4 regions of the Pseudomonas sp. TWP3-1 genome follow, and region 2 is predicted to be linked to each of the others. Evidence: predicted binding sites of a transcription regulator. Region 2 holds the regulator's gene; each other region holds the start of a gene.

The links. The regulator sigma-54, encoded in region 2, starts transcription at its own class of promoters, with help from an activator protein. The targets are predictions, from matches to a motif close to ANTGGCATNNANNTTGCTNT.
Positions count from the first base shown of each region.
Region 1: a site for sigma-54 is predicted at 1,854-1,873, ahead of ACP7BN_RS26335 (pilin). Genes of this name have one in related genera too.
Region 3: a site for sigma-54 is predicted at 5,377-5,396, ahead of flgB (flagellar basal body rod protein FlgB). Genes of this name have one in related genera too.
Region 4: a site for sigma-54 is predicted at 2,416-2,435, ahead of glnK (P-II family nitrogen regulator). Genes of this name have one in related genera too.

Region 1 covers NZ_JAFCUQ010000029.1:2,679-10,457, reverse strand. Annotated here, with positions in the region: gene ACP7BN_RS26350 (DUF748 domain-containing protein) at 1-237, shown strand, start outside; gene ACP7BN_RS26345 (DUF2845 domain-containing protein) at 237-533, shown strand; gene ACP7BN_RS26340 (BON domain-containing protein) at 713-1,066, opposite strand; gene ACP7BN_RS26335 (pilin) at 1,365-1,805, opposite strand; gene pilB (type IV-A pilus assembly ATPase PilB) at 2,034-3,734, shown strand; gene ACP7BN_RS26325 (type II secretion system F family protein) at 3,737-4,954, shown strand; gene ACP7BN_RS26320 (prepilin peptidase) at 4,956-5,828, shown strand; gene coaE (dephospho-CoA kinase) at 5,825-6,448, shown strand; gene yacG (DNA gyrase inhibitor YacG) at 6,445-6,645, shown strand; gene ACP7BN_RS26305 (energy-coupling factor ABC transporter permease) at 6,653-7,342, opposite strand; gene ACP7BN_RS26300 (DUF1780 domain-containing protein) at 7,536-7,779, shown strand, end outside.
Region 2 covers NZ_JAFCUQ010000003.1:216,043-223,821, forward strand. Annotated here, with positions in the region: gene ACP7BN_RS06275 (ATP-binding cassette domain-containing protein) at 1-797, opposite strand, end outside; gene ACP7BN_RS06280 (KpsF/GutQ family sugar-phosphate isomerase) at 1,073-2,047, shown strand; gene ACP7BN_RS06285 (KdsC family phosphatase) at 2,048-2,572, shown strand; gene lptC (LPS export ABC transporter periplasmic protein LptC) at 2,581-3,153, shown strand; gene lptA (lipopolysaccharide transport periplasmic protein LptA) at 3,140-3,688, shown strand; gene lptB (LPS export ABC transporter ATP-binding protein) at 3,688-4,413, shown strand; gene ACP7BN_RS06305 (RNA polymerase factor sigma-54) at 4,589-6,082, shown strand; gene hpf (ribosome hibernation-promoting factor, HPF/YfiA family) at 6,156-6,464, shown strand; gene ptsN (PTS IIA-like nitrogen regulatory protein PtsN) at 6,476-6,940, shown strand; gene rapZ (RNase adapter RapZ) at 6,943-7,779, shown strand, end outside.
Region 3 covers NZ_JAFCUQ010000004.1:61,366-69,144, forward strand. Annotated here, with positions in the region: gene ACP7BN_RS07340 (MFS transporter) at 1-669, shown strand, start outside; gene ACP7BN_RS07345 (flagellar brake protein) at 734-1,468, opposite strand; gene ACP7BN_RS07350 (flagella synthesis protein FlgN) at 1,561-2,028, opposite strand; gene flgM (flagellar biosynthesis anti-sigma factor FlgM) at 2,077-2,403, opposite strand; gene flgA (flagellar basal body P-ring formation chaperone FlgA) at 2,551-3,312, opposite strand; gene ACP7BN_RS07365 (chemotaxis protein CheV) at 3,395-4,327, shown strand; gene cheR (protein-glutamate O-methyltransferase CheR) at 4,374-5,201, shown strand; gene flgB (flagellar basal body rod protein FlgB) at 5,437-5,844, shown strand; gene flgC (flagellar basal body rod protein FlgC) at 5,848-6,291, shown strand; gene flgD (flagellar hook assembly protein FlgD) at 6,307-7,035, shown strand; gene flgE (flagellar hook protein FlgE) at 7,066-7,779, shown strand, end outside.
Region 4 covers NZ_JAFCUQ010000027.1:38,240-46,018, forward strand. Annotated here, with positions in the region: gene ACP7BN_RS25925 (secondary thiamine-phosphate synthase enzyme YjbQ) at 1-300, opposite strand, end outside; gene ACP7BN_RS25930 (ammonium transporter) at 516-1,853, opposite strand; gene glnK (P-II family nitrogen regulator) at 1,890-2,228, opposite strand; gene ACP7BN_RS25940 (accessory factor UbiK family protein) at 2,628-2,888, shown strand; gene ACP7BN_RS25945 (BRO-N domain-containing protein) at 3,326-3,847, shown strand; gene ACP7BN_RS25950 (HigA family addiction module antitoxin) at 3,842-4,111, opposite strand; gene ACP7BN_RS25955 (DUF2326 domain-containing protein) at 4,526-6,322, opposite strand; gene ACP7BN_RS25960 (ABC-three component system middle component 8) at 6,309-6,470, opposite strand; gene ACP7BN_RS25965 (ABC-three component system protein) at 6,526-7,506, opposite strand; gene ACP7BN_RS25970 (helix-turn-helix domain-containing protein) at 7,537-7,779, opposite strand, start outside.

The DNA of each region.
Region 1 (7,779 bases), on a different contig from region 2:
AAGGACCTGGGCAAGGAAGAACGTACTGCCAAAATGCGCGCCGGGATCATCGAGTTCTGGAGTTCCAGCGAAGTATTGCTGCGCCAACTCGGCCAGGATCGCGCCAGCAGCATCAAAGACTATCTGGTCGACAAAGGCCAGTTGGCGGACGATCGCGTGTACTTCATCGACACCACACTCGGCGAAGCTGAAAGCGACGGTCGGGTGGTCACGCAAATGCATCTGGATGCCGAGTGATGAATTGCAAATGGTTGGCTGCAGTGGCGCTGACACTGGCTACAGGCGAGGCGTCGGCGTCAGATACCTTGCGTTGCGGCAGTCAACTGGTCAGCCTCGGCGACCGCTCCAGTGAAGTGCTGCAGAAATGCGGGGAGCCGGTCAGCCGCGATCCGCTTGGCTACAAGCGCAGTGCCAATCGGCGTGAGGAATTTCAGGTCGAGGAATGGACCTACGGCCCGAACAACGGCATGTACCAATACTTGCGTTTCGAAGGTAATCGTCTGCGACAGATCAACAGCAAACGCGGAAACTGAAAAAAGCTCGCAGGCTGCGAGCTTTTTTGTTTCGCCAATAGAACAGGCCCCGACACAAGTGTCGGGGCCTGCAATGACCACATTCCATGTGGCCGTTCGCATGAACTCTAAAGGTGCGACAGACGTATTGCTCGGCCCGGCTGTCGCGTCTTCTCCCGGTTCAGGCGAGAAGTCTTGCCTTACTCGGCTTTCAGGCCGTCAGCGGCGACCGCTTTAACGCCTTTGATTTTCTTGGCGATAGCTACAGCCACGTCTTTCTGCGATTCAGTGACAGCAGTAGTCGAGGAGAGCGAAACAACGCCTTTGTTGGTTTCTACTTTGATATCGGTACCAGGAATGCCTTTTTCGGTAACCAAATCAGCTTTGACCTTGGTGGTGATCCAGGTGTCGGAGGTGTCCTGTTTCATTTCAGTAACTTCGCCAGCCGCGAGAGTCATTGGAGCCTGGGTGGCTTGAGTCTGGGCAAATGCACCGGAAGCCATGGTCAGGGTCAGCGCGGTAGCAGCAGCGGCAGTGATAGCGAACTTCTTCATACGAGTAACTCCTGTTTTTCTGGAAAGTCTGCTGCGTGTCTTGTCAGCAGGGTTACGGTAGATATTGCGAAGGCTGTGCCAACTTTTCAAAAGACAAAATATTCATATAAATCAATGTGTTAACAAAACAGTAAATTTTCGGAATCATGCAAATTGCATGAGGCTCGATAAAACGACATGCAAGTTGCAGGTTTTTGGAAAGTTCCTAAGACGCTGAAATTATTGAAGCTTTTGTTAAGTGCTGCACAAATCAAAATGCCCCGCAACGCGGGGCATTTGTTTTACCAGACCTGACGGATTACGCGCCGCTGGCAGTGCAGCCTTTAGGGGAGTATTCCGCGTTCACTGTCGTTGCACAGGTCCACACGCCTGATGTGGCCCCAGTGGCCGCGCCGGAGCGGCTGAGTGTGATCGTTTTACCCAGCACCGGACCGGGTGCGTTGAGCAATGTGCAAGTGATCGAGCCGGCCCCCGTAGAAGCTGTGCCGGTAGCCGCGAGTGTGCAGTTGGAGGTCGTCGCCGCAGCACCACCCGCTACCAGCGTCAGCGTCGGATCAGTGCCCTGATTGATGGTGTCTTCAAATGGCACTTTCAAAGCGCTGATCTCTGCCAGACCCGCCGTCACCTTGGAGCGCGCCTGATACTTGGAATACTGTGGCAGGGCGATGGTCGCCAGAATGCCGATGATCGCCACCACGATCAGCAACTCGATCAGCGTGAAACCTTTTTGGTTGTTCATAGACAGGCTCTCCATGCATGAGTCGAAGTCTCATGATCTGACAAGGACTCAGCACAGCCCATGCCAACCGCCGCAAGGCCCCGAACGCAGGGGACGAAGGCGCTGCAAGGCGCCGTCCTACAACCCGTAACCGCACTATCTGACGCTTTTTGTCACCTGCACCCACCGTGTTTTGTGCTGTCACTTGACTAGGCTATAAGTCATGAACTGCAAGCGCACGGAATCCCCATGAACGACATCGCTCTGAGCGGTCTGGCCAAACAACTGGTACAGGCCGAACTGCTCACGGAAAAAAGCGCCCAGCACGCCTGGCAACAGGCCCAGCGCAATCGACTGTCGCTGGTCAGCTATCTGGTGCAAAACAAACTGGTGAAGAGTTACCAGGTCGCCGAGATCGCCTCCGAGCACTTCGGCATGGCCTTCATGGACCTCAGCTGCCTGGACAAGGAAACCCAGCCCAAAGGCCTGGTCAGTGAAAAACTGGTGCGTCAACACCATGCCCTGCCCCTGTGGCGACGCGGTAACAAACTGTTTGTGGGGATTTCCGATCCGAGCAATTATCAGGCAATCAATGACATCCAGTTCAGCACCGGGCTGAGCACCGAAGCGATCCTGGTCGAGGACGACAAGCTCAGTGATGCCATCGAGAAATTCTTCGACACTCACACCAGCGGTCTGGAAGACATGGCCGATGTCGACCTCGACGGGCTGGACGTCGAATCCATTGATGAAAACAAGCAGGACGCCATCGGCGGGATGGACGCCGACGATGCGCCCGTGGTGCGCTTCGTGCACAAGATGCTGCTCGATGCGATCAAAAGCGGCTCTTCCGACCTGCACTTCGAACCCTACGAGAAATCCTACCGGGTTCGCGTGCGCACCGACGGCATCCTGCGCGAAGTGGCCAAGCCACCGATTCAACTGGCGGGACGGATCGCAGCGCGGCTGAAAGTCATGGCCAGCCTCGACATCTCGGAACGGCGCAAACCTCAGGACGGCCGGATCAAGCTGCGTCTGTCGAAATCCAAATCGATCGATTTCCGGGTCAATACTCTGCCGACGCTGTGGGGCGAAAAGGTCGTGATCCGGATCCTCGATCCGTCCAGCGCGCAGATGGGCATCGACGCCCTCGGCTACGAGCCGGAGCAAAAAGACTTGTACATGGCCGCCCTGAAGCAGCCACAGGGGATGATTCTGGTGACCGGCCCGACCGGTTCAGGCAAAACCGTTTCGCTGTATACCGGGATCAACATTCTCAACACCGTCGACATCAATATCTCCACCGCCGAAGACCCGGTGGAAATCAACATGGAAGGCGTCAATCAGGTCAACGTCAATCCGCGCCAAGGGCTGGATTTCGCCCAGGCGCTGCGCTCGTTCCTGCGTCAGGACCCGGACGTGATCATGGTCGGCGAGATTCGTGACCTCGAAACTGCAGAGATCGCCATCAAAGCGGCGCAGACCGGCCACCTTGTGTTGTCCACGCTGCACACCAACAGCGCTGCGGAAACCCTGACCCGTTTGCACAACATGGGCATTCCCGGCTTCAACATCGCCACCTCGGTCAGCTTGATCATCGCCCAGCGTCTGGCGCGCAAGCTGTGCAGCCACTGCAAGAAACCCATCGAAATTCCGCGCGAAACCCTGATCAAGGAAGGCTTCCCCGCGGAACGCATCGGCAGTTTTACCCTCTATGAGCCCGTCGGATGCGATCTCTGCAACAGCGGCTACAAGGGCCGCATCGGCATTTATGAAGTCGTGAAGAACACCCCCGAGCTGCAACGGCTGATCATGGCCTCGGGCAACTCGCTGGAAATCGACGCGCAGATGCGCCGCGACGGCTTCAACGATCTGCGCACCTCGGGCCTGATCAAAGCCATGCAAGGCATCACCAGCCTTGAAGAAATCAACCGGGTCACCAAGGACTGAACATGGCGGTCAAGGCAGCGAAAATCAGCGTCTATTCCTGGGAAGGCATGGACAAGAAAGGCAGTAAAGTCACCGGAGAGTTGAGCGGGCACAACCCCGCGCTGATCAAGGCACAGCTGCGCAAGCAAGGGATCAACCCCGGCAAAGTGCGCAAGAAATCCGCGTCCTGGCTAAGCCTGGGCAAACGCATCAAGGCGCAGGACATCGCGCTGTTCACCCGGCAGATGGCGACCATGATGAAGGCCGGCGTGCCACTGTTGCAGTCGTTCGACATCATCGGCGAAGGCTTCGATAACCCGGCCATGCGCAAACTGGTGGACGAGGTGAAACAGGAAGTCGCCGCGGGCAACAGCTTCGCCGCCGCGCTGCGCAAAAAGCCGCAATATTTCGATGAGCTGTATTGCAACCTGGTGGATGCCGGCGAGCAATCCGGCGCCCTCGACACCCTGTTGGAGCGGGTCGCCACCTACAAGGAAAAGACCGAACGGCTCAAGGCCAAAATCAAGAAAGCCATGACCTACCCCACTGCCGTAGTGCTGGTGGCAGCGGTGGTCACCGGAATTCTGTTGGTGAAAGTAGTGCCGCAGTTTCAGTCGGTTTTTTCCGGGTTTGGCGCGGAGCTACCGGCATTCACCGTGATGGTGATCAGCCTGTCGGAGTTCATGCAGCAATGGTGGTGGGCAATTCTGGGCGTACTGATCGCGGCGTTCTTCGGCACGCGTCATGCGCTGAAAACCTCGCAGACTTTTCGCGACAAGCGCGACACCTGGCTGTTGAAGCTGCCGCTGGTCGGCACACTGATGTACAAATCGGCGGTGGCGCGCTTTGCCCGCACTCTCTCGACCACTTTCGCCGCCGGGGTGCCGTTGGTGGAGGCGCTGGATTCGGTGGCCGGTGCCGCCGGTAACGTGGTGTTCAAGCGTGCGATATTGCGCGTTCGTCAGGACGTATCCACCGGCATGCAGCTGAATTTTTCGATGCGCAGCACCGGGGTGTTTCCGAACATGGCGGTGCAGATGACGGCCATCGGCGAGGAGTCCGGCGCGCTGGATGAAATGCTCGACAAGGTCGCCGGATTCTACGAGGAAGAAGTGGATAACATGGTCGACAATCTCACCAGCCTGATGGAGCCGTTCATCATGGTGGTGCTCGGGGTCATCGTCGGTGGTCTGGTAGTGGCGATGTATCTGCCGATCTTCCAGCTCGGTTCAGCGATCTGACATGCCCATCGACGAATTCCTCAGCCTGTATCCGCTGGCCTTCACCCTCACTGCACTGGTGCTGGGGCTGGTGGTCGGCAGCTTCCTCAACGTGGTGATCTGGCGCCTGCCGAAAATGCTTGAGCGCGAATGGCGCCAGCAGGCACAGGACGTACTCGGCTTGCCCGGCGAAACACCGCTGCCGACCTACAACCTGATGCTGCCGCATTCACAATGCCCGCACTGCGGCCACCGCATCCGCGCCTGGGAAAATATTCCTGTGCTCAGTTACGTGTTGTTGCGTGGACGCTGCTCAAGTTGCGCAGCACCGATCAGCAAGCGTTATCCACTGACCGAACTGGCTTGCGGCCTGCTCTCGGCCTTCATTGCCGGGCATTTGGGTTTTGGCTGGCCGGCCGGTTGGTTGATCGTGCTCACTTGGGGCTTGCTGGCGATGAGTCTGATCGACACCGAGCATCAGCTATTACCGGATGTGCTGGTGCTGCCGCTGCTGTGGCTGGGTTTGATCGTCAACAGCTTCGGGCTGTTCGCTTCGCTGCATGACGCGTTGTGGGGCGCGGTGGCCGGTTACATGGCGCTGTGGTCAGTGTTCTGGCTGTTCAAACTGATCACCGGCAAGGACGGCATCGGTCATGGCGATTTCAAGTTGCTGGCGTTGATTGGCGCTTGGGGTGGCTGGCAGATTCTGCCGCTGACCATCCTCCTGTCATCGCTGGTCGGCGCGGTGATCGGGGTGATTTTTCTGCGCCTGCGCGAGCAAAAAACCTCAACGCCGATCCCCTTCGGGCCGTTTCTGGCAATTGCCGGCTGGATCGCTTTGCTCTGGGGTGGTCAAATAACCGGCTTCTATTGGCAGTTTGTCGGTTTGCAATGAACACCTCTGTGAAACAACCCTGGATTCTCGGCCTGACCGGCGGCATCGGCAGCGGCAAAAGCGCGGCGGCCCAGCACTTCATCGACCTTGGCATCCATGTAGTGGATGCCGATCACGCGGCGCGCTGGGTGGTCGAACCGGGGCGCCCGGCTCTGGCGAAGATTGCCGAGCATTTCGGCCCAAGTGTGTTGCAGGCGGATGGCACGCTGGATCGAGCGGCTTTGCGCAAGCTGATCTTCGAAGTACCGGAAGAAAGGCGCTGGCTCGAAGCTTTGCTGCATCCGCTGATCGGTGAAGAGATCGCCCATCATCTGGCGCTGGCAAAATCGCCTTACGCGATTCTGGTGTCGCCGCTGCTGATCGAGTCCGGGCAATACAAAATGACCCAGCGCATCCTGGTGATCGACGCTCCGCAACAACTGCAGATCGAACGTACCTTGCAGCGCGACCAGACCAGCGAGCAGCAGGTTCAGGCAATCCTCAAGGCCCAATCCAGCCGCGAAGACCGAGTGAACCGTGCCGACGACGTGGTGGTCAACGACCGCGACCTCGCCTGGCTGCACAGCGAGGTCGAACGCCTGCATCACTTTTACCTGACTTTATCCGGAGGCCAAGCATGAGCCAGATCCCAACCGTAGAATGCCCGACCTGTGGCGCCCCCGTGGAATTCACTCCAGCGAACAAAGCCCGCCCGTTCTGCTCGGATCGCTGCAAGCTGATCGACCTCGGCGCCTGGGCGTCGGAAGAGCACAAGATCCCGGTCGCCCCGGATGCCGAAGATGAATTGTTTTCCGGCGATTTCGATCCGCGTCACTGAGCGCGGATCAAGACTTCGGATCGTCATCCTTCCACGGTGCCGACAGGTAGCGCGTGCGGTTGAAGGTTTCCAGCCATTCCGGGCTGAACACCACCAGCGCGCTGACCACCATGCCATTGATGAAGGCCTCGGGGAAAATGATCAGCCACAGGTAGCCGATGAAATCCTCCAGCCATTCCGGCATGGCGAAAATGCCGTCGTACCAGAGCAATGTCAGGCTGAGCAGCAAGCACAGCAGCGCCGATAGCGCGGCGGCGAGAAACCCCGAGCAGAAGATATACACAAACGGATTACGCGGCTGGGCGCGCTCGACGAGGATCGCCACGCACTCGGTGATCAGCACCGGCAGCAGAATAAACAACGCACCGTTGACCCCGAGCGCCGCCAGATCCTGACGCCCGAGCAGTACCAGACCGATTTGCGCAACCACGCCACCGACAATTGCCAGCGGCCAGTCCAACAGCAAGGTTACGGCGGTTATGCCGATGAAGTGATAAGACACACCGGTGTCGAAATCCCTGCGCACCAGCCATAGCAGAAACAGCGCGAATACTGTGCCGAAGAGCAGGTGTTGACGGCGACTGTCACTGAACAGCTCGACCCACGGCGCCCGAATAATCGCCCACAGCAGCACCGGCAGATAAACCAGCCAACCGAGCGTCAGACTCATCGTCGAAAGCAGTTCAGCCCCAATCATGACTCCCTCACTTCAATAACGACACATCCCCTGTAGGAGCTGCCGAAGGCTGCGATCTTTTGACTTTAAAAAGATCAAGATCAAAAGATCGCAGCCTTCGGCAGCTCCTACAAGAGCACGGTGACGTCCGGGGTTGTAAGTCAGCCCAAGCAAAGCTTTCTGCTTGTCGCATTTGAACGCTAAGCTTGGGCCTATGGATGACTCAGATTACCTACGCCTGCTGACCATCGCGGCCGAGCAAGCCAACGCGTTCCTGTCCAATGCCCGCAAATGGGAGCGTGAGCGTTGGGTCTGCCAGCGCCTGCTGCAAGGCTTGAACATTCCGTATCGCGCCGACGAATTCGCCCCCGCTGGCGAGCCACCGGACGTGTTGTTTCGCGACGCCAACTTCGAAGTGTTCTTCGTGCTCGACGAGGGCCGGCGGCTCAACGACGAAT
Region 2 (7,779 bases):
AGAAGATCTGCGCGGTAATCCGTCGCTGGAAAGTGATATGGAACCGGACCGTCAGGGTCGCCGGTCATGAACTGACGGATGCGCGGGTCGTCCGAGTTCATCAACTCGTCCGGCGTGCCCTGCCCCAATACCTGACCATCACCGACTACATATATATAGTCGGCAATGCTCGCGGTTTCGGCCAGATCGTGGGAGACCACGATGCTGGTGATCCCCAGCGCATCATTGAGCAGGCGAATCAGGCGCACCAGCACGCCCATGGCGATCGGATCCTGACCGACAAAGGGTTCGTCGTACATGAGAATTTGCGGATCGAGCGCAATCGCCCGGGCCAGCGCAACGCGGCGCTTCATGCCGCCGGACAACTCGTCGGGCATCAATTCGATGGCCCCGCGCAGCCCCACCGCCTGCAGTTTGAGCAGGACGATGTCGCGGATCATTTCTTCCGGCAACTCGGTATGAACGCGCAGGGGAAATGCAACGTTCTCGAACACATCGAGATCGGTGAACAGCGCGCCGCTCTGAAACAGCACACCCATGTGCTTGCGCGCATCGAACAGATCACTGCGCGACAGCGTCGGCAGGTTCTGTCCGTTGACCCAGACTTCGCCTTGGGAAGGACGCAACTGGGCGCCCATCAACCGTAGCAGCGTGGTCTTGCCGCACCCGGAAGGTCCCATGATGCCGGTGACCTTGCCGCGTGGAATGCGGATATCGACGTTATTGAAAATGCTCCGCGCACCGCGCTTGAAGGAGACTCCCTTCAGCTCGACCGCGTAGGCGTTATCGGCACTCATCTAAACTCCTTGCGATGCAGCCTCTCACTCGGACGCCAGACTTTCTGAAGAAAGCACTTACATCCCGGGCAGGCCGAACTGGCGGCGAACTATATCACTGCAAAGGCCAAGCGCCCAAGGGTTGAACCGGCAGGCATTCACCGATATGAGGGGTCTGCCCCGGCTTTTCAGGCGTTTTGGTAACGAGTAATGACAAAGCACGACGAACTTGCGTGAGGCTTTGCAACATAACCGCTATAATCGCCGCCTTTTCATCGGGCTATACGATTTCTGACATGAGCCAATCCAGCGACCTGATTCAATCTGCACAACGCACCATTCGCCTCGAAGTGGAAGCCGTACAAGGCTTGTTGCCCCATATCGACGCCGATTTCGTACGCGCTTGCGAGATGATTCTGGCCAGCAAGGGCCGTGTCGTCGTGGTCGGCATGGGCAAATCCGGGCACATCGGCAACAAGATTGCCGCCACCCTGGCCAGCACCGGCACCACGGCGTTTTTCGTGCATCCGGCCGAAGCCAGCCATGGAGACATGGGCATGATCACCCGCGACGACGTGATCCTCGCCCTGTCGAATTCCGGCTCGACCAATGAAATCGTCACCCTGCTGCCGCTGATCAAACGCCTGGGCATCCAGTTGATCAGCCTGACCGGCAACCCGAACTCGCCGCTGGCCAAGGCCGCCGAAGTGAACCTGAATGTTCACGTCGAGCACGAAGCATGCCCGCTGAACCTCGCGCCAACCTCCTCGACCACCGCAGCACTGGTGATGGGCGACGCTCTGGCCGTGGCGCTGCTGGAAGCTCGCGGCTTTACCGCTGAAGACTTCGCCTTTTCCCACCCTGGCGGTGCATTGGGCCGGCGCCTGCTGCTGAAAGTCGAAAACGTCATGCACGCCGGGCAAGAGCTGCCGCAGGTACAGCGCGGCACCCTGTTGAGGGACGCGCTGATGGAAATGACCCGCAAGGGCCTGGGCATGACGGCAATTCTCGAAGCCGACGGCAAACTCGCCGGGATATTCACCGACGGCGATTTGCGCCGCACGCTGGATCGCAGCATCGACGTGCACACCGCCACCATCGATCAGGTGATGACCGCACACGGCAAGACCGCCCGCCCCGACATGCTCGCCGCCGAGGCCCTGAAAATCATGGAAGACCACCGGATCAACGCATTGGTAGTGGTGGACAAGGAAGATCGCCCGATCGGCGCATTCAACCTCTCCGATCTGCTGCGTGCAGGAGTGATGTAAATGAGCAACGATCTGCTGCAACGCGGCAAAGCGATCAAACTGGCGGTTTTCGACGTCGACGGCGTCCTTACCGACGGCCGCCTGTATTTCCTCGAAGACGGCAGCGAATTCAAGACTTTCAACACCCTCGACGGTCAAGGCATCAAAATGCTGATGAACGCCGGCGTGCAGACCGCAATCATCAGCGGCCGCAAAACGCCTGTGGTTGAACGTCGGGCGAAGAATCTGGGCATCCCGCACCTGTTTCAGGGGCGCGAAGACAAACTGGTGGTTCTTGACGGTCTTCTGGAACAACTGGGCCTAAGCTATGAACAGGTCGCCTACCTCGGTGACGACCTGCCGGACCTGCCGGTGATCCGCCGCGTAGGCCTGGGCATGGCCGTAGCCAACGCCGCAGCGTTTGTGCGCGAACACGCCCACGGCGTTACCCAGGCCCGTGGTGGCGAAGGTGCTGCGCGCGAGTTCTGCGAACTGATCCTGAGCGCTCAGGGCCACCTCGATGCGGCCAATAACGCTTACCTGTGAGTCGAATCATGTTTAGCAAAAAGTTTCGCAACATCCTGGTGTTCGGTTGCATCGCCGCGATCTTCGGTGCGGTCGGCTACTGGAACATCAGTCCGGAGCGCTTTCTCGACAAGCCCGTAGTCTCGGCAGCAGAGAGCCCGATCGACTGGTATGCGACCAACACCCGTACCGTGCAGTACCTCGAAGACGGCAAAGTGCAGTACGACATGACGTCCGAGAAGGCCGAGCACGTGAAGGTGACCGACATTACTCTGGTCACCAAACCTGATCTGAACATGTTCCGCGGGACTGATTTTCCGTGGCACGTGACCAGTGAGCGCGGCGAAGTGAATTCCGGCGGTACCGAAGTCGAACTGATCGACTCGGTACGCGTACAGCGCAGCGACGAAAAAAACCGCAGCACCCTGATCACCAGCACTCGCATGACGGTGTTCCCTCAGCAGCAATATGCGCAGACCCAGCAACCCGTTAGAATCGACGGCGCTGGCGGTGTATCGACTGGCGTGGGAATGAAAGCGTATTTGAAGGAAAGCAGGATACACCTGCTATCGAACGTAAGAGGACAGTATGAGGCTCGTTAAAACCCTCCCTATTTTGCTCAGCCTGGGCGCAGCACTGGGAAGCGTGAGCGCCTGGGCTCTGCCGAACGATCAATCGCAGCCAATCCGCATTCAGGCCGACGATGCCCAGCTGGACGACAAGAATGGCATCGCCACCTATAAAGGTGACGTGATCATTACCCAAGGTTCGATGATCGTTAAAGGCAACACCGTGACCATCACCCGTACCGCTGCCGGCGATATCGATGTGGTGACCTCGGTGGGCAACCTCGCCTACTTCGAGCAACTGCAAACTGCTGGTGACACCAAGCCTGTACAGGGCTGGGGTGTGACCATTCAGTACCACGCTGCGCAAAACCGCGTCGTGCTGATCGACAAGGCCAAGGTTGTCGACAAAGACAACAACACCACTCAGGGCGAAAAAATCGTCTATGACACGGTGAAGAAGCTGGCCAGCGCTGGTCGTGCTACCGGCAACAAGGTCACCGAGTCGCGTCCGCGCATTGACATGGTGATCCAGCCCAAGCCGAAAAACGACGAGAAAAAGGCCAAGTAATGGCAACTCTGAAAGCTCAGCATCTGGCCAAGGCTTACAAAAGCCGTCAGGTCGTGCGCGACGTCAGCCTGTCGATCGACAGCGGGCAGATCGTCGGCCTGCTCGGCCCTAACGGCGCCGGCAAGACCACCTGTTTCTACATGATCGTCGGCCTGGTCCAGGCCGATCAGGGCCGCGTCCTGATCGACGATCTGGACGTCAGCCACCAGCCAATGCACGGCCGTGCGAAGGCCGGTATCGGCTATTTGCCGCAAGAAGCGTCGATCTTCCGCAAGCTGTCGGTGGCCGACAACATCATGGCCATCCTCGAAACGCGTCAGGAGCTCGACAAGGCCGGCCGTCGCAAAGAGCTGGAAAGCCTGCTGCAGGAATTCCACATCAGCCACATCCGCGACAACCTCGGCATGAGCCTGTCGGGTGGTGAACGTCGCCGGGTCGAAATCGCCCGCGCGCTGGCCACCGCACCGAAATTCATCCTGCTCGACGAACCGTTCGCCGGTGTTGACCCGATTTCGGTCGGCGACATCAAGCAGATCATCCATCACCTCAAGGCCAAGGGTATCGGTGTGTTGATCACCGACCACAACGTCCGTGAGACGCTGGACATCTGCGAAACTGCCTACATCGTCAACGACGGTCAACTGATCGCCGAAGGCGACTCGGCCACCATCCTCGCCAACGATCTGGTGAAGGAAGTGTATCTGGGTCACGAGTTCCGCCTGTGATCATTGGGGTGTCCTCGCACGAGCCTGGGCATCCCTGCGATTTTCTTGGTTTAATTGTTACGGTGCTCTAGGCAAACACTTCAGTTTCAGGCATATAATTTGCTTAAGTTTGGCGCTCCGGCGCCCTGTAGTGGATGGCGCATAGCGCCGGCGAATAAGGTGTTAAGCCCCTGCCATGAAACCATCGCTAGTCTTGAGAATGGGCCAGCAGCTGACGATGACACCGCAGCTGCAACAGGCCATCCGCCTGCTCCAATTGTCGACCCTGGATCTGCAACAGGAAATCCAGGAGGCTCTGGAATCCAATCCGATGCTCGAACGCCAGGAAGAAGGCGAAGACTTCGACAACTCCGATCCCCTCGCCGACAACGTCGAGCAGAAGCCCAACACCGAAACCCAGGAACCCTCTTTTCAGGAAAGCGCCCCGACGGTGGACAACCTCGAGGAAGGCGACTGGAACGAGCGCATCCCCAACGAATTGCCCGTCGATACTGCCTGGGAAGACGTCTACCAGACCAGCGCCAGCAGCCTGCCAAGCAACGACGATGACGAGTGGGACTTCACCACGCGTACCTCCGTCGGTGAAAGCCTGCAAAGCCATCTGCTGTGGCAGTTGAACCTCGCGCCGATGTCCGACACCGATCGCCTGATCGCCGTGACCCTGATCGACTGCATCAACAATCAGGGCTACCTCGACGAGACCCTCGAAGAAATTCTCGACGCCTTCGATCCCGAGCTCGATATCGAGCTGGATGAAATCGAAGCCGTGCTGCACCGCATCCAGCAATTCGAGCCAGCCGGCATCGGCGCACGCAACCTCAGCGAATGCCTGCTGCTGCAACTGCGTCAGCTACCCGCTAAAACGCCGTGGCTGGTCGAAGCCAAGCGTCTGGTCAGCGACTACATCGATCTGCTAGGCAGCCGCGATTACAGTCAGCTGATGCGGCGCATGAAGCTCAAGGAAGACGAGCTGCGCCAGGTCATCGAGCTGGTGCAAAGCCTCAATCCGCGTCCGGGTTCGCAAATCGAATCGTCCGAAGCCGAGTACGTGGTGCCGGACGTCATCGTGCGCAAGGACAACGAGCGCTGGCTGGTCGAACTGAACCAGGAATCCGTGCCGCGCCTGCGGGTCAACGCGCAGTACGCAGGTTTCGTCCGCCGTGCCGACACCAGCGCCGACAACACTTTCATGCGCAATCAGTTGCAGGAAGCGCGCTGGTTCATCAAAAGCCTGCAAAGCCGCAACGAAACCCTGATGAAAGTCGCCACGCAGATCGTCGAGCACCAGCGCGGCTTTCTGGAATACGGCGACGAAGCGATGAAGCCGCTGGTCTTGCATGACATCGCTGAAGCGGTCGGCATGCACGAATCGACGATTTCCCGCGTGACCACGCAGAAATTCATGCATACCCCGCGCGGTATATATGAACTGAAATACTTTTTCTCGAGCCACGTCAGCACCTCCGAAGGCGGTGAATGCTCGTCCACGGCGATCCGCGCGATCATCAAAAAACTGGTTGCCGCGGAAAATCAGAAAAAGCCGTTGAGTGACAGCAAGATCGCTGGTTTACTGGAGGCACAAGGCATTCAGGTGGCTCGCCGCACCGTCGCCAAGTACCGCGAATCTCTCGGGATCGCGCCTTCGAGCGAACGCAAGCGGTTGATGTAAGCCACGTTACAGCGTTCCAGTGGCAGGCTTTTCGGCCTGCCGCTTTATGCACTGGCAACGAAGGAGAAGCTGTATGCAAGTCAACATCAGTGGACACCAACTGGAAGTGACCGAACCTCTGCGCGACTACATCAACGAGAAACTTCAACGATTGGAGCGCCATTTCGACAAGATCACCAACGTGCAAGTCACGATGTGTGTCGAAAAGCTCAAGCAGAAAATCGAAGCCACCTTGCATATTCCCGGCAGTGAGGTCGTCGCAAACGCGGAACATACCGATATGTACGCAGCGATCGACGCATTGACCGACAAGCTCGACAAACAACTCAAAAAGCATAAGGAAAAGACCCAGAGCCTGCTTCAAGGCGCGACGGGTCGATAACCCCCCATTCCATGATCCGACTTGAAAGTATCCTGACCCCCGGCCGTTCCCTCGTGAACGTGCCGGGCGGCAGCAAAAAGAAAGCCCTCGAGCAAATTGCCAACCTGATCGCCCGGGAAGTTCCGGATCTGGAGATGCAAGATGTCTTCGAGGCTTTGATTGCCCGTGAAAAACTCGGTTCTACCGGTTTTGGCAACGGCATCGCCATCCCTCATTGCCGCCTCAAGGGCTGCGAATCCCCTATCAGCGCCTTGATACACCTGGAAGCTCCGATCGATTTCGACGCCATCGATGGTGCTCCGGTTGACCTGCTGTTCGTGCTGCTGGTCCCCGAAGCTGCCACCGATGCACACCTGGAACTGTTGCGACAGATTGCCAGCATGCTCGACCGCAAGGACGTCCGCGAAAAACTGCGTAGCGCCACCAGTAACCAAGCCTTGTATCAGGTTGTCCTCGACGAGCAGAACGGGCAGTAATCATGCGTTTGATCATCGTCAGTGGCCGCTCCGGCTCGGGTAAAAGTACCGCTCTGAATGTCCTTGAGGACAACGGCTACTACTGCATCGACAATCTGCCGGCCGGCCTGCTGCCGGAACTGGCCGAACGCGCGCTGATTCACACCGAGTTGGCACAGCCACTGGTGGCGGTTTCCATCGACGCGCGTAATCTGCCGAGCCATCTCTCACGCTTTCCCGAGCTGCTTGAAGAAGTGCGCGGCCGGCACATCCAGTGCGATGTGTTGTATCTGGATGCCGATGAGGAAACCCTGCTCAAGCGCTTCTCGGAAACCCGTCGCCGCCACCCGCTGAGCAACGCCAACCGCTCGCTGGCCGAAGCCATCGATGACGAGACCGCCCTGCTCGGGCCGATCGCCGACCTGGCCGATCTGAAGGTCAACACCACCAACCTGAACCTGTACCAGCTACGCGATACCATAAAATTGCGCCTGCTGAACCAGCCTGAGCCGGGTACCGCGTTTCTGGTCGAGTCGTTCGGCTTCAAACGCGGCATGCCGGTGGATGCGGATCTGGTGTTCGACGTACGCTGCCTGCCCAACCCGTACTGGAAACCCGAGCTGCGCGCGCAGTCGGGTCTCGACGCACCGGTGGCCGAGTATCTGGCGGCACAGCCGGACGTCGAAGAGATGTACCAGGACATCTACGCTTATCTGTTCAAATGGCTGCCACGTTTCGCCGCAAGCAATCGTGCCTACGTCACTATTGCCATTGGCTGCACCGGCGGCCACCACCGCTCCGTCTACCTGACCGAACGTCTGGGTCAGGCGCTGCAGAAAACCCTGAAGAACGTCCAGGTT
Region 3 (7,779 bases), on a different contig from region 2:
CAGGTCGGTCTGTTCATGGGTAGCTGTATTTTTGCCGGTCTGCTGGTGCAGTGGCCGCTGGGCTGGTTGTCCGACCGCTATGACCGGGCGCTGCTGATTCGTTGTTTTGCGATGTTTCTGGCAGTGGCCGCGTTGCCGTTGGCGATCATGCCAAGCGTGCCGCTGGAAGTGCTGTTTATCGTCGGCTTCCTGTGTTCGCTGGTGCAGTTCTGTCTGTATCCGCTGGCCGTGGCGTTTTCCAACGACCACGTCGAGGGTGATCGGCGCGTTTCGCTGACGGCGATGCTGCTGGTGACCTATGGCGTCGGTGCGAGTATCGGGCCGTTGGCGGCAGGCGTGCTGATGAAGCTGTTCGGGCCGCAAAGCCTGTACGCGTTCTTCACCTTCTTTGCGCTGGTACTGGTGTGGCGCATCCGGCCGAAAGCCGTGACCAACATGCATCAGGTCGAGGATGCGCCGCTGCACCACGTTGCAATGCCGGACAGCATGTCCAGTTCGCCGCTGGTGGCAGCGCTCGATCCGCGGGTCGATGAGCACGTGGTGCAGGAGCAGATGCAGAATCCGGTTGATCCCGAGCCGGAACCCGAGCCCGAAACCGAGCAGGATACGCACACCGTCCCACCTGAGGATGATCCCCAAGGGCCAAGCTTCACCCAGGCCCGACCTTAAATCTCAGGCACAAAAAAACGGGCAGTCACCGCAAGGGACTGCCCGTTTTTCATTGCGTATTCGATCACATATCGTCTTTGTCGAAACGCCGTGCTTCACGTTGCAACTGATAGACGAAGCGCTCGACATTGCGCGCGGCCGGACCACTGATGTTGTGGAAACGCAGGCCGGCGAAGGTAATGTTGAGTTTTTCTTCGAAGTGCAGATAACGCAACTCGACCGAGACCGGTTGGTTGCCAAACAGCGGCGCGGCAGCGAGGCGGTCATAGACCTGGCCCAGTTGCAGGCGATCGGTGATGTCGCCTTCGAAGCGCAGTTTGCAACCGGTAGCGGAGATGTCCAGCAACTTGCCGTCGATCGGTGCCTTGAGCTTTTCGCCACCGAGCACGACGCTGACCAGGTCGGCCAGTTTCAGGGCAGCGCGAAAGGCATTGCGGCGCTGGTGGTAAACCACTTCTTCGGGCAAGTCGCCGACGTAAAAGCGGTCGCCATCAGAATCCTTGATGCTCAGCGTGCCGGTGCATTCCCAGGCAATGCGTACACCGTCATGGAAGCCCTCGACCTTGAACGGTTCGCCAGCTTCGAGAAAGCGCTCGCCGTCGCGCGGGATCATTTCATCGAACTTGATGGTGGCGGATTCCCGATCAACTTCGATCAGGTAGCTCTGGAAGCGCTGACTGCGCTCGTGAAAGGTGATGATCAGTGGATCATGGCTTTCTTGCAGCTGGCGCAGGTTGCTGGAGATTTCCAGGGGCGTGGTGAGCACCTTTGGGGGCTGCGGAGCGTCATCATTGGACACGTTAGATCAATCTCCAGACAAAATTTGACTACGGCTAGCCAGCATTTTGCCAGCATGTAACGCGTGTTGATAGGGCGCAAGCATAGAACAGCTTATGCCTGACTGAGTGCGCGCGGCTTCTGCAGCTTGGAGAAGGTGCCGGTGGCATCGTAAAGCGCCGGAGGCTCGCCGCCGGTGAGGATTTTCAGCTGATTGGCCGTGGCGGCCTGCTGGATCACGATCGACTGGCCGTTTTGCACATTAGCCGCCTGGCATTGGGCAATCAGATCGGTGAGGACATCGCTCTCAGCCATCAACTGCGCGCCGATGCTCGACTGGCTGGCAAGTTGCTCCAGGCCTTCGCGCGTGGCGGGCAGATTGAGGCTGACGAGGATTTCGCTGCGCTTGCGGCCATGCTGTTCAAGCAGAATGATCAGCGCCTGTTTGCGCGCCAGAATTTCTTCCAGCACCGGCATGTCGCGACCGTGCAAGGCGAGGGACTCGGATTGCAATAACTCCAGCAACTGTTGAGCTGGAGCAAAGTCGTCGGTGATCAGTTGCAGTAAATTAGTGTCGTGCATGGCTGGCCTTGGGTTTTAAGCGTCCAAAAGCCTGGCGCCGGCGAAAGCCTAGCGCTGGGCTTCGAAGTTGAGCAGTTTGCTGGCTACACGGTTGCTGTCGACTTTATAGCTGCCATCGGCAATCGCTGCTTTCAACTCGGCCACACGGGCATTGTCGACGGCAGGCTGATCGCGCAGCTTGTCAGTGACCTTCTGCAACTGTTGAGCCTCATTGCTGAGGTGTACCGATTCCCCGGCTTTAGCGGTACTGGCCTGTTCGGCCGGGGTATTCAGCGGCGCGGAGGTGCCGGTTTCGGCGGTTTCCCTGGCGTTGCTGGTACGTGTACTGCCGGTAAGTGGCGAGGAGCTGTTCAAACGGCTGAAATCGATGACCATGATAAAAACCTCTGGGAATTTGGACGCTTGCCATGTTTTCGGCCATCCCCTGGAAAACTTTAGACTCATTTACCCATGAGTTTGCATGCAGGTCCGATGCGCCACAGTTTAGGGAACAGCTCGGCCCAGCGCCAGTTTTCCATCTCGCTACATCGCCACTTCCACCTGGCCAGGCGCGACCACCTGCGCCTTGATGACCCGTTGCGAATTGAGGTTTTTCACGCGGATCTGTTCTTTCAGGCCGCCGTTGGCCAGGGCTTCACCCGGCATGCGCACGGCCATCGTGCCGCTGCGCGCGGTGATTACCACTTGATCGCCCTTGCGTACCACTTCGGCTTGTTCCAGATGCACCAGAGTAATGACCTGATCGGCTACCGTTGGTCGGGTCAATTTCTGCCCGATCGCTTCATCCACCGACGTCAAAAAACCTTGGTTGATCAGGCTGATATCACGCTCACGCAAGGTCACGTCCTGAGGCTCGATGATGCCTGCGCGTCTGAGCGGGCGCGTGGTCGTCACAATCTCGCGAAACAGGCGGACTTGAGCGGGTACGAACACCGTCCAGGGCGATCCGCCCTCGCAGCGAACCTTGACCGTAACCCGCCCCAGAGGGCGTGCCGGACTCTCCAGAGTGGCTGTCAATTCCTTGTCGCACATAGGCATGCGCATACGAGGATCGAGCTGGTTGACCTCGATCTCGTAGCGGCCTTCGGTTTGACTGCTGGCCAGATAGTCTTCTACGGTGAATTCAAGAAAGCCCTGAGTCACGCCGATAAGCATGTCAGGCATGGTAACCGTATCAGCAACGGCAGGGCTGCCAGCGTAAAAGCAGCAAATGGCGGACATCGCGCAAAGCCCTCTGCGGAGGGGAGATGTCAGGTGTCGGAATAATGTCGTTTGAGCGTTCATACGAGTTAAAAAGCAAGCGCCGTGCCGTTTAGCAATGAATGTGCGTCGCAACAACACTTGGCGTTGGTGTAGGAGTCTGGGCATGGCTGGTGTAATGGATTCGGTGAACCAGCGCACGCAACTGGTAGGGCAGAATCGCCTGGAGCTGTTGTTGTTCCGTCTCGACGGCCAACAGCTATACGGGATCAACGTGTTCAAAGTGCGCGAGGTGCTGCAATGCCCCAAGCTGACACTGATGCCCAAGTCCAGTCCTGTCGTGTGCGGGGTGGCGAATATCCGGGGGGCAACCATTCCGATCCTTGATCTGGCAATGGCGACCGGCTCGGGTGCTTTGAAAGACAAGAACAACCCGTTCGTGATCATCACGGAGTACAACACCAAGACCCAGGGTTTCCTGGTGCGCTCGGTGGAACGCATCGTGAACATGAACTGGGAAGAGATTCATCCACCACCGAAGGGGACGGGGCGCGATCATTACCTGACCGCTGTGACTCGAGTGGACAATCAGTTAGTCGAAATCATCGACGTCGAAAAAGTGCTGGCGGAAGTCGCACCGACGCCGGAAGCGATTTCGGTCGGCGTGGTCGATGTCGAGACGCAGACCAAAGCGTTGTCGTTGCGGGTACTGACGGTCGATGACTCGTCGGTGGCGCGCAAGCAGGTGACGCGTTGTCTGCAGACGATTGGTGTCGAAGTGGTGGCGTTGAACGACGGTCGGCAAGCGCTGGATTACCTGCGCAAACTGGTCGACGAAGGCAAGAAGCCGGAAGAAGAGTTCCTGATGATGATCTCCGACATCGAGATGCCGGAGATGGACGGGTACACCCTGACGGCCGAGATCCGCGGCGACTCGCGCATGCAAAAGCTCCATATCATCCTGCATACTTCGTTGTCGGGAGTGTTCAATCAGGCGATGGTCAAGAAAGTCGGTGCCGATGACTTTCTGGCCAAATTCCGCCCTGATGACCTGGCATCCCGGGTAGTCGACCGGATCAAAGCAGCAGATATCAGCTAGGAGCCTTTTGCTCCTGGCGGTCAACACGATTTAAGAGGCGGCATCTTTGTCTACGGGTAATTTGGATTTCGAACAGTTCCGGGTCTTCCTGGAAAAAGCCTGTGGCATTTTGCTCGGTGAAAACAAGCAGTATCTGGTCTCGAGCCGTCTCAACAAACTGATGGAAGTGCAAGGCATCAAGTCCCTGGGTGAGCTGGTACAGCGCATCCAGACCCAGCCGCGCAGCGGTTTGCGCGAGCAGGTGGTCGATGCCATGACGACCAACGAAACCCTGTGGTTTCGTGACACCTATCCGTTTGAAGTCTTGAAGAACAAGGTACTGCCGGAAGCGATCAAGGCTGCACCAAACCAGCGTCTGCGGATCTGGTCGGCGGCTTGCTCGTCGGGTCAGGAACCGTACTCGCTGTCGATGTCGATCGACGAGTTCGAGCGCAGCAACCTCGGTCAGCTGAAAATGGGCGTGCAGATTGTTGCCACCGATCTGTCTGGCAGCATGCTCAACAACTGCAAGACCGGCGAGTACGACAGCCTGGCCATCGGCCGCGGTTTGTCGCCTGATCGCCTGCAACGCTACTTCGACCCGAAAGGGCCGGGTCGCTGGGCAATCAAGGCGCCGATCAAGAGCCGGGTTGAGTTCCGCTCGTTCAACCTGCTCGACAGCTACGCCAGCCTGGGCAAGTTCGACATCGTGTTCTGCCGCAACGTGCTGATCTACTTCTCCGCCGAGGTGAAGAAAGACATCCTGTTGCGCATCCACAGCACGCTGAAGCCGGGCGGATATCTGTTCCTTGGCGCTTCCGAAGCGCTGAACGGTTTGCCCGATCATTACCAGATGGTTCAGTGCAGCCCGGGGATCATCTACCAGGCGAAATGATCAACACCGGCAACACCAGAACGGGAGTCCTCAGGGGCTCCCGTTTTTTTTGCCCGGCGTTTATGCGGTGACGGCAAGCGGCAGAAAAGCGGCATCTGGCGGAAACCGGTTGCCGCTTTTCTGGCATTGCCGCTTTGCCACTGCCCGCAAAGCCCCGGAATCCGGGCTTTTGCAAACTGGCACGCGGCTTGCTAAAGCTCAGTTACGAAAAATCCGGTTACCTGAAGGTCCCGACATGAGCATCAGCTTCGATAAAGCGCTCGGCATTCACGAAAAGGCATTGGGCTTCCGCGCCCAGCGCGCTGAAGTGTTGGCCAATAACATCGCCAACGCCGATACCCCGAACTACAAGGCTCGGGATCTGGAATTCTCCAAAGTGCTCGAAGCACAGACGCAGAAAAACCAGAACGGCACCATCGCCCTGAACAAGACCAACAGCCGTCACATCGAAGCTGAAGGCCTGGGCAATGGCGACGAATCGCTGATGTATCGCACGCCGATGCAACCGTCGATCGACCAGAACACCGTGGACGCTCAGCTGGAACAATCCAACTACGCGGAAAACGCGGTTGGCTTCCAGGCCAGCTTCACCCTGCTCAACAGCAAATTCAAAGGGCTGGTTTCAGCCCTGCGCGGAGAGTAATCCATGTCCCTGTCCAGCGTTTTCAACATTGCCGGCAGCGGCATGAGCGCACAGACCACACGTCTTAACACTGTGGCTTCGAACATCGCCAACGCCGAAACCGTCTCGTCGAGCATCGACCAGACCTATCGCGCCCGTCACCCGGTGTTCGCCACCATGTTCCAGGGTGGCCAGAGCGGCGGCAGCGACTCGCTGTTCCAGAACCAGGACGCTGCCGGTCAGGGCGTGCAGGTGATGGGCGTAGTCGAAGACCAGAGCAACCTCGAAGCGCGCTACGAGCCGAATCACCCGGCTGCCGACGCCAAGGGTTACGTCTTTTACCCGAACGTCAACGTGGTGGAAGAAATGGCTGACATGATTTCCGCGAGCCGGTCCTTCCAGACCAACGCCGAAATGATGAACACCGCCAAAACCATGATGCAGAAAGTACTGACCCTCGGTCAGTAACAAGGGGCGACTGCCATGAGCGTTACCGATTCCACCAGCACCCTGAGCATGAAGGATCTACTGGCCAACTCTGCGAAGAAGACCAGTAGCACGACCTCTGACGGGATTGCTTCTGCGACCAACAGCACTACGGGTGGCCAGGCCCTGGGCAAGGATGCGTTCCTGCAATTGCTGGTTACCCAGCTGAAAAACCAGAATCCGCTCGACCCGCAAGACAACAGTGCATTCGTTGCACAGTTGGCCCAGTTCAGCAGCCTTGAAGGCATCACCACCCTGAACTCCACCGTGACCGGTCTTGCCGGCAACTACAACTCTTCGCAAGCGTTGCAGGCGTCGTCTCTGGTTGGCCGCAACGTGATCGTGCAGACCAACTCGGTGCAGATGGACGATCCGAGCAAAGGCATGACCGGCTCGGTCAACGTGACCTCGTCGATCGCTGGCGGCACGGTGACCATCACCGACAAGGACGGCAAGGCCGTTCGCACCATCGATCTGGGCAGCCGCGCAGTCGGCAGTGCCTCCTTTACCTGGGATGGCAAGGACAACAACGGCGTTCAGGTTGCCGCCGGCACTTACACCGTCAAGGCCAGCGCGCCGATCAACGGCACGGCGACGGATCTGGCGACCTACCTGCCAGCCACGGTCAACAGCGTCACGATCAGCCAGACCGGCGGCGAGCTGATGCTCAACCTGGCAGGCAAGGGCAGCGTTGCCCTGTCCAAAGTACAAACCATTGGTATATAGAGCCGACTAACCGGCACAAAGGAGTGGAATATGTCTTTCAATATCGGCCTTAGCGGTCTCTATGCAGCCAATAAACAACTGGACGTGACCGGCAACAACATCGCCAACGTCGCGACTGCCGGTTTCAAATCTTCCCGTGCAGAGTTTGAAGACGTCTATTCGGCGACCCGACTCGGCACCGGCAGCAAGGTCATCGGTAACGGTGTGCGCCTGGCTAACGTATCGCAGCAGTTCACCCAGGGTGACATCAGCAATACCGGCAACGTGTTGGACATGGGTATCAACGGTTCGGGCTTCTTCACTATGAGCAACAACGGTTCGATTTCCTATACCCGTGCCGGTACGTTCAAAGTCGACGACCAGGGTTTCATCACTAACACCGACTACACCTCACATCTGCAAGGTTACGGTGTGGACTCCAATGGCCGCGTCATCAAAGGCGTTCTGACCGACCTGAAGATCGACACTTCGAACCTGGCGCCGAAGTCGACCTCGGCCGTGGGCTCGAGCATCAACCTGAACTCTTCGGCCCCGGTGATCGTCGATACCGGCGCCACCGGCGTCAAATTCGATCCGACCAAGGTCGAGAGTTACACCGAGTCTTTCAGCACCCCGATCTATGATTCGCAGGGCAACAAGCACGACATGGATCAGTATGTTGTGAAGACCGGCCAAAACACCTGGAAGGTTTATACCTTGGTGGATGGGCGTAACCCGGATGCAACGGGCAGCGATCCAAAAACC
Region 4 (7,779 bases), on a different contig from region 2:
CTGACAGCCAAGCACGCTGGCTTTGAAGTGCGCCGGGAGGTCGTCCAGGCCTTCGTCGTTATGCTCGTAGCCGTCTGTACCTTGTGGGATCAGACGATTGAAAAATCGTTCGAAGTCGCGACGTACCGCCGGGTCGGCGTTCTCGTTGATGGTCAACGAGGCCGAGGTGTGCTGTAGCCACAAATGCAACAGACCGACCCGGCACGCCTTGAGTTCAGGCAGGCCTTCGATCAACTCGTCCGTTACCAGATGAAAGCCCCGAGGCCTTGCCCGCAGGGTAATCAGAGTCTGTTGCCACATACAGTTCTCCGCACGTTCGGGGCGCATTCTAGCGCGCTCTGGGAAAAAACAAAGTCCCTAATATTCCTGCCATTGCGTAAGCCTTTCGCCGTAGAAAAACCGTCGTCGTAAACACGACTAAAGCAGTACGAAAAATCCTTTCAGCCTGTCAGTTGATGACAAATTGCGCGCAAAAAAATGCCCGGCGAACCGGGCAAGTTTTTTTGCTGCGCGTCTTACAGGTTGTAGCCGCGTTCGTTGTGTTGAGCCAGATCGAGGCCCACCGCTTCTTCTTCCTCGGTCACACGCAGACCCATGACGGCGTCCAGCACCTTGAGGATGATAAAGGTGACGATCGCGGTGTAGATCACCGTGAAGCCCACGCCTTTGATTTGAATCCAGACTTGCGCACCGATATCGGTGACGGTGCCGAAGCCGCCCAGCGCCGGTGCAGCGAACACGCCAGTGAGGATCGCGCCGAGAATACCGCCGATGCCGTGCACGCCGAAGGCGTCGAGGGAATCGTCATAACCCATTTTGCGTTTCAGGGTGGTGGCGCAGAAGAAGCACACCACGCCCGCCGCCAGACCGATGACCAGTGCGCCCATCGGGCCCACGGTGCCGGCAGCCGGAGTAATCGCCACCAGACCGGCAACCACACCCGAGGCAATGCCCAGTGCGCTCGGCTTGCCGTGAGTGACCCACTCGGCAAACATCCAGCCCAGTGCCGCAGCGGCGGTCGCAATCTGAGTCACCAGCATCGCCATGCCGGCGGTGCCGTTGGCAGCCACAGCGGAGCCTGCGTTGAAGCCGAACCAGCCAACCCAGAGCATGGCGGCGCCCATCAGGGTGTAACCAAGATTGTGCGGAGCCATCGGGGTGGTCGGGAAGCCTTTACGCTTGCCCAGCACCAGGCAGGCAACCAGTCCCGCGATACCGGCGTTGATATGAACCACAGTGCCGCCCGCGAAATCGAGCACGCCCCAGTCCCACATCAGGCCACCATTGCCGGCCCAGACCATGTGCGCAATCGGCGCATACACCAGGGTGAACCAGATGGCCATGAAGATCAGCATCGCCGAAAACTTCATCCGCTCGGCAAACGCACCGACGATCAGCGCCGGGGTGATGATCGCAAAGGTCATCTGAAAGGTGATGAAGACCGCCTCGGGGAACAGCGCCGCAGGACCGGTAATGCTCGCCGGGGTAACGCCGGCAAGGAACGCCTTGCCAAAGCCGCCGACGAAGGAGTTGAAGTTGACGACGCCCTGCTCCATGCCGGTGGTGTCGAACGCGATGCTGTAGCCATAAATGACCCACAGGACGCTGATCAGACCGGTAATGGCGAAGCACTGCATCATCACGGAAAGAATGTTTTTCGAACGAACCATGCCGCCGTAGAACAGCGCGAGGCCTGGAATCGTCATGAACAGCACGAGGGCAGTAGCGGTAAGCATCCAGGCGGTGTCGCCGGAGTTCAGGACTGGAGCTGCCACTTCGTCTGCCGCCATGGCCAGGCCGGGCATTACGATAGACAACAGGGCTCCAAGCCCTGCGAATTTACGCAGAGTCATATTGTTTTCTCCTGGGGCGTTGGGGTTTGTGGCGGCTTAAATTGCGTCGGTATCGGTTTCGCCGGTACGGATGCGAATCGCCTGTTCCAGATTCACCACGAAGATCTTGCCGTCACCGATCTTGCCGGTGTTGGCCGCCTTGGTTATCGCCTCGATAACGCGGTCCAGATCCTTGTCGTCAATTGCAACGTCGATTTTCACCTTGGGCAGAAAATCGACCACATATTCCGCGCCGCGATACAGCTCGGTGTGACCCTTCTGCCGTCCGAAGCCTTTGACTTCAGTAACGGTAATGCCCTGCACGCCGATCTCGGACAGCGACTCGCGCACGTCGTCCAACTTGAACGGCTTGATGATGGCAGTGACTAGCTTCATGAAAACTCTCTCCCGAATTGGTGGACTTGCCCCAGGAAAACAAACCCGACTCAAGTCTAAGCGCAGTGCCTGGCTTTGTAACGCTTGGATGTCGCCGCCAGCTAACCGCTCCAGACGAAACTCCCCGCTCCGTCTGCCGCACTGCATTCGTCACAGCGACTGCATCAGTGCATGGGTCGAAGGTGACTAAGCAGAAAGCTTGCCATCTCGCCAAATACCTCTGAATTCAATCCCTTGGCCGCTGCCGCAGGCGCCTTCACGAAATCCGCCGAGCGGATACGCACAACAACGGTGCGTCGACGCCCGGCCGCTTGCGCGAAAAGCGTGCATCCGTGCCTGCGCGATTGACTATAGACACTGCGTGATACACTGCCGGCCATTGTTTTCAGGACATTTCCCATGCTCGCGCCCAAAGACTTCCTCGACGCCCTGAGCGGCACCGCCTCCCGCCTGTTCAACGGCGACACCCCGCTGCCGAAAGCCGAAATCGAAAGCCAGTTCAAGATGCTGCTGCAGAGTGCATTCAGCAAACTCGATCTGGTGAGCCGGGAAGAGTTTGATAGCCAGATGGTGGTTTTGGCGCGCACTCGCGCTCGACTGGAAAGCCTCGAAGCCAAAGTGGCCGAGATGGAAGCCAGGCTGACTCCGCCAGCGGAATAACACCTCTTTCCCCCTGTGGGAGCTAGCCTGCTAGCGATCAAAGGTCGGAACGACCTTCAGCTTCATCTGTAGGAGCTGCCGCAGGCTCGGGCCGCGTTCGGACGATCTTTTGATCTTCAGCCCCGCAACAATCCCGGCAACTTCCTACAAGCTTTACCCCCGCCGTCCGATTGCGTCGTGAAGTCCAGGTTTCTAAGCTCACCCCATGCTGAATGTTCAGCACTGGGTTTGGCGACCTGGATCGAATTCGACGCAATGCGGCCACATCAGAAGAGGAGGTTCTCCGCTTCTCGAGTTATGGCGGCTTTGCGTGGGAGACCTCACGGTCTGCCGGTTTCGAATTCACCGGTTCGCCAACCTGCGCAGAGCTGCCACCCTTTTCGTTTGGCGACGATCAGAGGCAGTTTTTCTCTCATGTGAATTCGAGAACTAAACCAATGGACGAAAACCATTTAATTCCCAACGTCTTCATCCGCCACAAACTCCACCTCCACGCCCTCCTCCTGCAAAACCAACCCTGGTTCAGCGCCCGCGACCTCGGCCGACTCCTGCACATCTACCTCAACGAACGCATCCTGCGAAAACTCGACTCCGACCAATACCAGACCCGAAAAACCCTGATCCACGGCCACGTCGAAACCACCCTGCTGATCAGCGAATCCGGCGTCTATGCCCTCCTCGTCTACCACTACTGCCCCGAATACCGCGCGCTACGCGAATGGCTCACCCACGAAATCGTCCCCGCGCTGCGCGACGCACAACAACCGACCACAACCGAACGCCCACTGCTGAGCCTGCTCAACTGGCCGGACATGTCGCTGAGTTTGCTGCACTGGAATAACCAGCCGTGGATACGGTTGCAGGATGTGCCGCAGATGATGGTGGAACGGGAACAGACCAAGCGCCCAATGGCGGAGCCATGGTGGAAAAGGGCTTCGAGGATGCTGCAATCGCTATAAGCCCGCATGCCGGAGCTGGGCTCTGCGCAAATCGTAAGTCGATTGGAGACTCATCCAGAACTCAGGCGTAGTGTTGAGATGAATGGCAAGGCTGATTGCCAGGTCGGAGCAGATCCTGAGCTGGCATTTCACAAGCTTTTCGATCTCACTTTCGGGCCATTTCGTGGGCATGGCCAGATCCATGACAGTCATGCCAAACGGCTCCATGAATTCCTTATTCAGAACCTCGCCCGGATGAATCGGGCGCATACCATTGCGGTCCATTTTTCGCCTCCATAGGCTGCGTTGAGTGGCCAAACTGGAGCATCCGGTTCAGGGAAACAAGATGATCAAAACCGTTTCGCCGGCGTCCTACAACTATTAGGGCATGGCCCTACAAAAATCAGCGTCTACGCCTGATTACGCGACCCTTCCTCCTTGTACTACGGTGGCCAACGAAGCATCTGTCACCTCAAAAATCGAGGCCTTAATGAAAGACAAAAAGAGAAGGGCAAGGCTGCAGGAGATTGTTGGATATCACACCGAAGCACTTCGGTTAGCCGGAGGTATTTCAGCCAATCAGCGTCGTTTTATTGAGGTAGCGTCCAAGTACGGTAAAGAACTCGAACCAAGTGGTAGGTTAGCCGGAAAGAAAACCGAGGAACACTACTTCAGAGATGGACTGAGCTCCGACCAAATCTACCAACCTCTGAGCTTGAAAAGCCTACCCTGATCGCCTTCGTCGTGTAACAAAACAATAACTTCATCAGGGCTAAAGATAGGATCCGGATCTTCCGTGCGTACGGGTAGATCCGAGTCGATCAACGTTATAATGGACTGCAGTCCTAAATTAGAGTAACGCCTAATCACCGCTAGCAGATTCTCTTTCTTCCGATCATCTAAAGATTCAAACACGCCGTCGTGGTACACAAATAGTGGAAACTTTTCGTTCAGATGTGCCCTCACGACGGCGAGGTCGAAAGCGACACATAGGAGTTTGCGATAGGTGTGACCTAGGTCAGCACTAGTTGCGTTGCCAGAACCATCAAGAATTTCTGCCTTGAACTCCAAATGGCCTAGTTGATTCGGAGCTACGCTTAGCAAAGCTTTACGATCAATAACCTCCTCGACAATCTCGCTGAAATACACTCGTATCGAAGAAAATAGGCTATCCGGATCCGAGTTTTGTTTCTCGACATCGGCTTCGATTTGAACCTGAAGATGGCTGCACTCTTCCGTCAGGCCACGAATTTGGGATCTCAGTTCCTGAAGTCGATGCAGATGACCTCGCTGGCTTTCCAACAAGCTGATATCCGCTCGTAAGCTGACCATATCATCGGAAACCTCTTTATACTTTTTGAATACATCCGTTGCACTCAAAAAAGTGAGCATACCTGACCGTTTTTCCCCTAAAGCATTGAGCTTCGAATTCACTTCCTTCAGTTCAAGCTCGATTTCAGCAAACTCTTCTTTAAGATAACCTCGACGCTCCTCTGTAATCGCACGATTGAAAGCGATCAACTGTTGAAAATCCTTTTTTACTTGCCCTTGAAAAAGAACGCCAGCTTCTAAGAAGAGTCGCTCCGCTTCGTCTGGATTGAACAGAATCTGATCTTCCCCAAGGGAAACTTGAATTTTCTTCTTACTCTGACTCAGGGAGTAACGCTTAGCATTAAGAGCTGCAATACCTTCGTCAACATCGTCAACTAATGACTTGGTACGATCCTTATCATGTTCTCGAAAATCAAACGAATCTAACAACTGCTGTTTTTTTTCAGCATCTTTCTGCTTAAGCAGCAACATGCCCTCAATCTTGCTACTATCTTCTACCGAACCACCCAATTCTTTTTTGATAGTTTGAGCGACTTCTTGCTTTTTGCTCAACTCCTGTTCTTTCTCATAATGCTCAATAATAATCTTCGCATCGAATCCTAGCATATGAGCAAGAAATGGCTTCCAATCTGCATGCTTAGAGGCAAATTTACGAAGTTGAAATACTTCTCGAAAGTCCTCCTGGGAGCGCAGCAGGTAACCCAAAGCCTTCCGATAGGAAAATGGCTTAAGAGCTCGCCAGTCGAGCAAACCGTCAAGTAGATCACGAGCGCGATCAAACGGCACGTTTTGATGATCCCAGTCCGCCAGCGACAAATTCGAAAAGTCTTGATGACCAGCTTCATGTTTTTTGAAACTGATCTTCGTCGCATCCTTTACACTGCGCCGAATAGTAACGAACGATGCGTCCTCAAGTTCAACTTCGAGAAAAAACACGAAATCCTCGAACAACTCTAAGTGCTTAAATAAGAAAAACTTTGAATCCTTTCCAGCTAAAAAACCAAAATCCAGCAGACGACCGAGCGTCGTCTTGCCAAGATTGTGGGTGTCTTTGTTGCGATTCTCTGGCAGGCGAATCTCCGCCATCACCACATTTAGCCCGGATACAAATTCCACAGGTTCAAACGCACTGGGATTATCGCAATAAAGTTTAGAAAGCTTCATTTGGCCCCACATATTCGACAGCATCTGTTTTCGGACGATATTCAATCAAGCCCATCAAATAAAGAAAATTAAGTGCTGGTAAAAATAGCACATCACCGCCGACAACGGTTTTTTTGGCATATTTTCTCAATACATCGTATTCATCCACGCGACGACTCTTCAATCGGGATAATAAAAGCATCGACACATTTATCACTGTTCGGTCAGGGTGTGAGTGTTTTGTCGGACGAAGCATCTTCCACCTCCCCGATATCGCAATTCCAATACATATAGAAAAGCACCGCACGTGTTAGTCGCTTGTGACCAAGCTGTCGCAACACAGCATCTCGACCAAACAGAAGATCCACCAAATACTCCATGACTTGGTCGAAGGTATGGTAATTCTTACGCCGCGCTATGATCTTCAGCTGAAATTCATCCGCCACCGATTCATACAATCGCAATAAATCAATATTTTCCGGGGCCGCAAGAAAAGTACGTATTGGGGCGGTCTCCTTCAAATATTTTCGCCGAAGAACCTTCGCATATTCCGCCGTCATGTTGTTAAGGACGTTTTTTTCTTCATAGGTCACACGCTGAGTTGGCGGATCGTCAAGTAACGTCGTGATGCCATCTATCTGACGAGCAAGAGCCTCCACGACAGCCGCGAGATCTTCCGAACTGACGATCAGCGGAGAATCCAACGCATCCAGATTCGCTTCCTTAGCTACTTCAGGAAAACGCTTTAAAAAAATTTCCAACTGTTCCACGCCACATAAGTAGAGCGACGCAGCGGGAACTTCGCACTCAGTTTCAATGTGGTTGCGTATATCTGTTTCCGCATTACCCGTCAGGCGGCGGTTCGCGAACAACATGTAGTGATCGAGTTGCTTGGCGCTCCGCAATTTCTGAATACGAGGAATTTCCTTACCAATCACCGTGCTTTCACTAGCCGTGCTGTAGAAATCAAGTTCCGAAAAACTACGGTTGTAGCCATTTGTGTGCTTGGCTTGGATGATAACCGTTCCCACCCAAGGTGCCGATGTGCTTGGGTGCATTTGAGAGGTACCTACAAATTTTGCATCGCGCCCCCCGTCAGGGCCTTTAGCGAACCCCTGAACTGCAATGCCCAGCAGGCGCTGGCATATGAGTACGACCAATGTCTCAAACTGATCATCGCTCATGTCCTCGTACGCAAATTTCATCCCTAAAATCTCATCGTTGGATTATGCAACTCAAGCAGCTACGGTAATACCGGCACAAAGCGCACGGTGTGCAGGCTGCACTATAATTTCGACGCGTTGATCCAGAGACACCAAAGCCTGCATCAACCGCTCTAACGAAATATTTTGAAGTTTATAGCGGTGTATTTGAGAAATTTTCGGTTGGGTCATACCCATGATAGCCGCAGCTTCCTTCTGGCTTAGCCCGCGCTGATTGATTAACTCATTGATCTTCAGCGAGAGTGCAACCTTTAT